Linked DNA regions of Anaeromyxobacter diazotrophicus. The protein of the gene in region 1 binds, or shares a complex with, the protein of each later gene. Links are inferred from orthologs where the notes say so. Each region holds a gene or a part of one and is shown on either strand. Other genes may lie near its edges.

What was found.
Region 2: the proteins of rpsG (region 1) and tig are in contact, whole or in part, in a crystal structure (PDB 3GTY), measured with the Thermotoga maritima proteins. The link is inferred for Anaeromyxobacter diazotrophicus from one-to-one orthologs. Residues at the interface, in WP_004081843.1 of Thermotoga maritima: Lys34, Lys52, Lys55, Glu59, Arg62, Gln63, Glu66, Asn67, Lys69, Val71, Arg95, Ala109, Lys110, Lys111, Gly112, Arg113, Pro114, Glu117, Glu121, Ile124, Ala125, Tyr127, Asn128, Asn129, Thr130, Gly131, Lys135, Asp139, Arg142, Met143; in WP_004081061.1 of Thermotoga maritima: Glu122, Val124, Val129, Leu130, Tyr133, Glu188, Gly259, Ile262, Tyr263, Glu266, Ser270, Glu273, Gln274, Glu277, Arg308, Gln311, Ile312, Ser315, Tyr316, Glu325, Arg329, Arg336, Leu363, Phe366, Trp367, Arg373, Leu377, Arg381, Leu384, Glu387.

Annotation. Positions count from the first base shown.
Region 1 is NZ_BJTG01000007.1:193,677-196,837, forward strand. The notes cover bases 137-2,989. They hold rpsG (30S ribosomal protein S7), read left to right. Parts: upstream 137-1,254; coding sequence 1,255-1,725; downstream 1,726-2,989. Other genes in these bases: mutY (A/G-specific adenine glycosylase), read left to right, coding at 137-671; rpsL (30S ribosomal protein S12), read left to right, coding at 862-1,233; fusA (elongation factor G), read left to right, coding at 1,861-2,989. In the rest of the region: more of mutY, read left to right, coding at 1-136; more of fusA, read left to right, coding at 2,990-3,161.
Region 2 is NZ_BJTG01000002.1:39,165-42,316, reverse strand. Bases 309-3,152 are described here. They hold tig (trigger factor), read right to left. Parts: upstream 2,454-3,152; coding sequence 1,164-2,453; downstream 309-1,163. Other genes in these bases: HWY08_RS03215 (hypothetical protein), read left to right, coding at 2,675-3,091; clpP (ATP-dependent Clp endopeptidase proteolytic subunit ClpP), read right to left, coding at 506-1,126; clpX (ATP-dependent Clp protease ATP-binding subunit ClpX), read right to left, coding at 309-451. In the rest of the region: more of clpX, read right to left, coding at 1-308. UniProt on the Bacillus subtilis protein: Involved in protein export. Acts as a chaperone by maintaining the newly synthesized protein in an open conformation. Functions as a peptidyl-prolyl cis-trans isomerase.

The DNA.
Region 1 (3,161 bases):
CGCGGGTGCTGGCGCGCCTCGGCTGCGTCGAGGGCGCGCCGGAGGCTCCGGCCACGCGGGCGCGGCTGTGGGCGCTCGCGGCGGAGCTCGTGCGCGGGCCGCGGCCGGGCGAGCTCAACCAGGCGCTCATGGACCTCGGCGCGACCGTCTGCGGGAAGGCGGCGCCGCGCTGCGCGCGCTGCCCGGTCGCCCCCTGCTGCGCGGCGCGCGCCCGCGGCCGGGAGCGCGAGCTGCCGCCGGCGCGGGCGCGCCGGGCGCCGCGCCGGCTCGAGGTGGCGTGCGCGGTCGTCGTGCAGGGCGGCCGGCTGCTGCTCGAGCGCCGGCCGCCGGGCGGCCTCTTCGGGGGGCTTTGGGAGCTGCCCGGGGCGGAGGTCGCACCTGGGGCGACCGCGCCCGCCGCTCTCGCGGAAGCCCTGGCGCTGCGGGGGTTGCGGGTGAGGGTGGGGAAAGAGCTGGCGCGCGTGGAGCGGGTGCTGACGCACCGGCGCCTGGCGCTCACGGCCTTTCGCGGCAGCGTCGCGCGGCTGCCGCCTCCGGGGGGGCAGCTCCGGCTGGCCGCGCCCGAGGAGCTGCCGGCGCTCGCGCTCTCCGCGGCGACCCGGGCCCTGGTGGAGGCGCTGCCGGCGAGCGGCCGTCCCGCCGCGCGCCGCAGAATTCGTGAGGAAGAATGAAGATCGCGCTTGGCGCCGGGCCGCGGTGCGAGTACCTTGCGCGCCGCCGGAAGAAGCGCGCGAATCCCTGCTTGACAGCAGGCGGTGGAACCGTATAATTCGCGCCCCTTCGACGGATGGGTCTGTCGATGTTCACGGGCGCCCCACTGCAGCGAGCGGGGCGTTTTCATTGAAGGAAGCTCTTTCAAGCATGCCGACGATCAGCCAGCTGGTGCGCCAGGGCCGCGAGCAGCTCCAGGTGAAGAAGAAGGCGCCCGCGCTTCGCGAGTCGCCGCAGAAGCGCGGCGTGTGCACGCGCGTCTACACGACGACGCCGAAGAAGCCGAACTCGGCGCTCCGCAAGGTCGCCCGCGTCCGCCTCACCAACGGCTTCGAGGTGACGAGCTACATCCCCGGGGTCGGGCACAACCTGCAGGAGCACTCGGTGGTCCTCATCCGCGGGGGCCGCGTGAAGGACCTCCCGGGCGTGCGCTACCACATCATCCGCGGGACCCTCGACGCCGTCGGCGTGCAGGGCCGCAAGCAGAGCCGCTCCAAGTACGGCGCCAAGCGCCCCAGCTAATTTTTCCAAGGACCAGCCTCGATGCCTCGTCGTCGCGAAGTCGAGAAGCGGAAGATCCTCCCCGATCCCAAGTTCCAGGACCGGCTGGTGGCGAAGTTCGTCAACAACCTGATGCGGAAGGGCAACAAGTCCGTGGGTGAGCGGATCATCTACGGCGCCTTCGACCAGGTGGAGCAGAAGCTCAAGGACGACCCGCTCAAGATCTTCAAGAAGGCGCTCGACAACGTGAAGCCGGTGGTCGAGGTGAAGAGCCGCCGGGTCGGCGGCGCCACCTACCAGGTGCCGGTCGAGGTCCGCCAGGATCGCCGCACGGCGCTTGCCATGCGCTGGCTCATCGACTATTCGAAGGCGCGCGGCGAGAAGACGATGGTGGACAAGCTCGCCGGCGAGATCATGGACGCCGCCTCCAACCGCGGCAACGCCGTGAAGAAGCGCGAGGACACGCACAAGATGGCGGAGGCGAACAAGGCCTTCGCGCATTACCGCTGGTAGACGTGAAGAGCGGTGCGGCGGGCTCGGCTCGCCGCGGTCGGTACGCTGCTCTTTGACAGCTCGGAAGAGGTCGTCAACGCCGCGAGGCGACGAAGGTCCGCATTCAACGTCGCAAGGGAAGAGACCGAGAGACACATGGCCCGCACCACTCCGCTCGAGCGTTACCGCAACTTCGGCATCATGGCGCACATCGATGCCGGCAAGACGACCACGACCGAGCGGATCCTCTTCTACACGGGCGTCACCCACAAGATCGGCGAGGTCCATGAAGGCACGGCCGTCATGGACTGGATGGAGCAGGAGCGCGAGCGCGGCATCACCATCACCTCCGCCGCGACCACCGCCTTCTGGCGCGAGCACCGCCTCAACATCATCGACACCCCCGGCCACGTCGACTTCACCATCGAGGTGGAGCGCTCGCTCCGCGTCCTCGACGGCGCCTGCGCCGTGTTCGACGCGGTGAACGGCGTCGAGCCCCAGTCCGAGACGGTGTGGCGGCAGGCGGACAAGTACGAGGTCCCCCGCATCTGCTTCATCAACAAGATGGACCGCGTCGGCGCCGACTTCTTCATGTCGGTCGGCACCATCAAGGAGAAGCTCGGCGCGAAGCCGGTGCCGCTCCACCTCCCGATCGGCGCCGAGGACAAGTTCCGCGGCATGGTCGACCTCGTCAAGATGAAGGGCATCACCTTCGACGACGAGACGATGGGGGCGAAGTACCAGGAGATCGAGATCCCCGCCGAGCTGGTCGAGCAGGCGAAGGAGTACCGCGCCGCCCTCGAGGAGTCCGTCGCCGAGGTGGACGACGAGCTCATGGCGAAGTACCTCGACGGCCACTCGCTCACGAACGACGAGGTCAAGCGCGCCCTGCGCAAGGGTACCATCGGGCTCAAGTTCTTCCCGGTGCTGTGCGGCACCGCCTTCAAGAACAAGGGCGTGCAGCAGATCCTGGACGCCGTCGTCGACTACCTGCCGAGCCCGCTCGACGTCCCGCCGATCAAGGGCGTGAACCCGAAGGGCGTCCAGGTCGTCCGCGGCACCTCCGACTCCGAGCCGTTCGCCGCGCTGGCGTTCAAGCTCATGAACGACCCGTTCGTCGGCAACCTCACCTTCATCCGCGTCTACTCCGGCAAGCTCGAGGCCGGGTCGTACGTCTACAACGCGACCAAGGACAAGAAGGAGCGCGTCGGTCGCCTCCTCCAGATGCACGCCAACAAGCGCGAGGAGATCAAGGAAGTCCTCGCCGGCGACATCGCGGCCGCGGTCGGCCTGCGCTCCTCCACCACCGGCGACACGCTCTGCACCGAGGACGAGCCGGTCATCCTGGAGCAGATGGTGTTCCCGGAGCCGGTCATCTCGGTCGCCGTCGAGCCGAAGACCAAGGGCGACTCCGACAAGATGGGCCTCGCCCTGCAGCGCCTCCAGATGGAGGACCC
Region 2 (3,152 bases), on another replicon or contig:
CCTCGCCGACGTAGCCCGCCTCGGTGAGGCAGGTGGCGTCCGCGATCGTGAACGGGACGTTCAGGATCTTGGCCAGCGTCTGGGCGAGCAGCGTCTTGCCGGAGCCGGTCGGGCCGAGCAGCAGGATGTTCGACTTCTGCAGCTCGACGTCGTCGACGCTGATGCGCGTCTCGATGCGCTTGTAGTGGTTGTGGACGGCGACGGCGAGCGTCTTCTTCGCCCGCTCCTGGCCGATCACGTACTCGTCGAGGATCGCCTTGATCTCGGACGGGCGCGGGATGCGGACCTTCTGGTCCCGCTTCTCCTCGCCCGCGATCTCCTCGGCGATGATGTCGTTGCACAGCCCGATGCACTCGTCGCAGATGTAGACGGTCGGGCCGGCGATGAGCTTCTTCACCTCTTTCTGCGATTTCCCGCAGAAGCTGCAGCAGAGGGTCTCGCGCTTCTCCAAAGGCGCCTCCTGGCGTGGCCCGGGGGGCCACCGGCGGCCCCGATCCTCATTCTACTAAGGCTTCTTCGGCTCTGCTTGCCCGGCGCGGTGCCGGTGGACGATCACGTCGTCGAGCAGGCCGTACTCCTTCGCCTCACCTGGGCCCATGAAGTAGTCGCGCTCGGTGTCCTTCTCGATGCGCTCGATCGGCTGCCCGGTGTGGCGGGCCAGGATCTCGTTCAGCCGCTGCTTGAGCCGCAGCGCCTCGCGGGCGTGGATCTCGATGTCCGTGCCCTGCCCCTGGAAGCCGCCCGAGAGCTGGTGGATCATGATGCGCGCGTTCGGCACCGCGAACCGCTTGCCGTGCGCGCCGCCGGCGAGCAGGAAGGCGCCCATGGAGGCCGCCTGCCCGAGGCAGATGGTGGACACCTGGGGCTTCACGTACTGCATGGTGTCGTAGATCGCGAGGCCGGCGGTCACCGACCCCCCCGGGCTGTTGATGTAGAGCGAGATGTCCTTGTCCGGGTCCTCCGACTCGAGGAACAGGAGCTGGGCGATGATGACGTTCGCCACGTCGTCGTCGACGGGCGTGCCCAGGAAGACGATCCGGTCCTTCAGCAGGCGCGAGTAGATGTCGTAGCTGCGCTCACCCCGGTGCGTCTGCTCCACCACGTACGGCATGGGGATGTAAGGCATGGGTTTCTCCCTCGCCGTTTCGCGGCGGTTCCTGCGACTACTTGAAGTTAGCGGAGGAGGTCAGGAAGGCAAGCGCCTTGTCCTCCCGGACGCGGCTCTGGAGGGCCCGGCGGCCCTCGCCGCCCCGCAGCTCCTGCTGGACGCGCGCGAGCGGCAGGTTGAGCTCGGTCGCGGTGCGCGCGATCTCGGCCTGCACGTCGTCGTCGGTGACCTCGATCTTCTCGCGGTCGGCGATCGCCTCGAGCAGCAGCGCGCCCTTCACCTGGAGCAGCGCCTGCTCGCGCAGGTCGGCCCGGATGCGCGGCACGTCGAGGCCCATCTGCCGGAAGTCGAGCCCCTGGCGCGCGAAGCGGTCGGCGGCGCCCTGGATCATCGCGTCGATGGCGCGTTCCACCAGCGCCGGCGGCACCTCGAAGTCGTTCTTCGCCAGCGCCGCCTTCACCAGCGCGTCCTTGAGCTCCGACTCCGAGCGCCGCTTCTCGCGCTTCTCGAGGTCCTCGCGGACGCGCGCGCGCAGCTTCTCGAGCGTGTCGGCGCCCTCCACACCCGCGTCCTTCGCCAGCTCGTCGTCCAGGGCGGGGAGCTGCCGGACCTTGAGGCCCTTGAGGGTGACGACGAAGTGCGCCGTCTTCCCGCGCAGCTGCGCGACGCGGTAGTCCGCCGGGAACGCCTGGTCGAGCTCCGTCGTCTCGCCGAGCTTCTTCCCGGCCAGCTGGGGCAGGAAGCCCTCCAGGAACTCGCCGGGGTCGACGCGCGCGGTGACGCCCTCGGCGCGGTTGCCCTCGAAGGGCTGGCCGTCGATGGTCCCCTCGAAGTCGATGGTCGCGTAGTCGGCCGCCTGCGCCTCCGCGCGCCCCTCCACCGGGACGAGCTGCGCCAGGCTCTCCTGCAGCTTGCCGAGCTCCTCCGCCACCATCGCGTCGGTCACCTCGACCGGCCGGCGCGAGACCTCGAGCTGCTGGTAGTCCTTCGGCTCGAGCTTGGGCTTCACCTCGACCCGGGCCGTGAACCGGAACGGCTGCGCCTGCTGCAGACCCTCCTCGGCCACGTCGACGCGCGGGGGGGCGACCGCCTCGAGGGCGTGCTCGCGGACCGCGTCGGAGAAGGTCGCCGAGACGAGCTTCTCCACCACGTCGCGCTCCACCTCGTCCTTGAAGTTCCGCTCCAGCACCTTGCGCGGCACCTTCCCCGCGCGGAAGCCGCGCAGCTTCACGCGCCGGCCCAGGGAGGCGTAGGCGCGATCGAGCTCCGCCGCGACGCGCTCCGGGTCCACCTCGACGGTGACCTTCTTCTCCACGGGGGAGAGGGCTTCGACCTCGATCTTCATGGCTTCTTTCTCGCGACTGGGGTGGAAAAGGCGGGTCGGTAGGTACGTGCACTGCCGCGTCGGGTCAAGGGAAATGGGCGGGGAGGGACTCGAACCCTCACGCCTCGCGGCACCGGATCCTAAGTCCGGCGCGTCTGCCGTTCCGCCACCCGCCCCGAGCACCGTGTACCACGCCGAGGCTCCCCTGAACCGCGGCGCGAAACCGTAGTAAACATTCCGTCGTGGACGCTCAGCACCAACACCCCCCGGAGGCGGCCTGCCCCCCGACCTGCCCCGGCTGGTCCGAGGGCGCACTCCAGCTCTTCGCGCTGCAGCGCCGGTACGCCGACATGCTGGCCGCCTGCCAGGCGGCCGAGGCGGTGGAGTCGATCATCGTGAACCCCGCCACCCCCGGCGTGGAGCTCCCGGAGTACCTGGGCGAGGAGCAGCTCGTGCGCCTCAACCTGGTGGTCGGCCGCGACACGCCGGAGCTGCTCATGGACGACTGGGGCCTGCGCTGCTCGCTCACGTTCCGCGGCCGCCGCCTCGACTGCGCGGTCCCCTGGGACGCGATCCTGGCGGGCGTGCTGCGGGCGCCCCCGCGCCGCCGGCCCCGCTTCCAGGTCATCGCCGGCGGCAAGAAGGACGACGGCGACTAGCCTCGCCGCGCGCGAGCCCTGCCCGGAAGCCCGGAAACGAAACGGGGACCCGTCGCCGGGT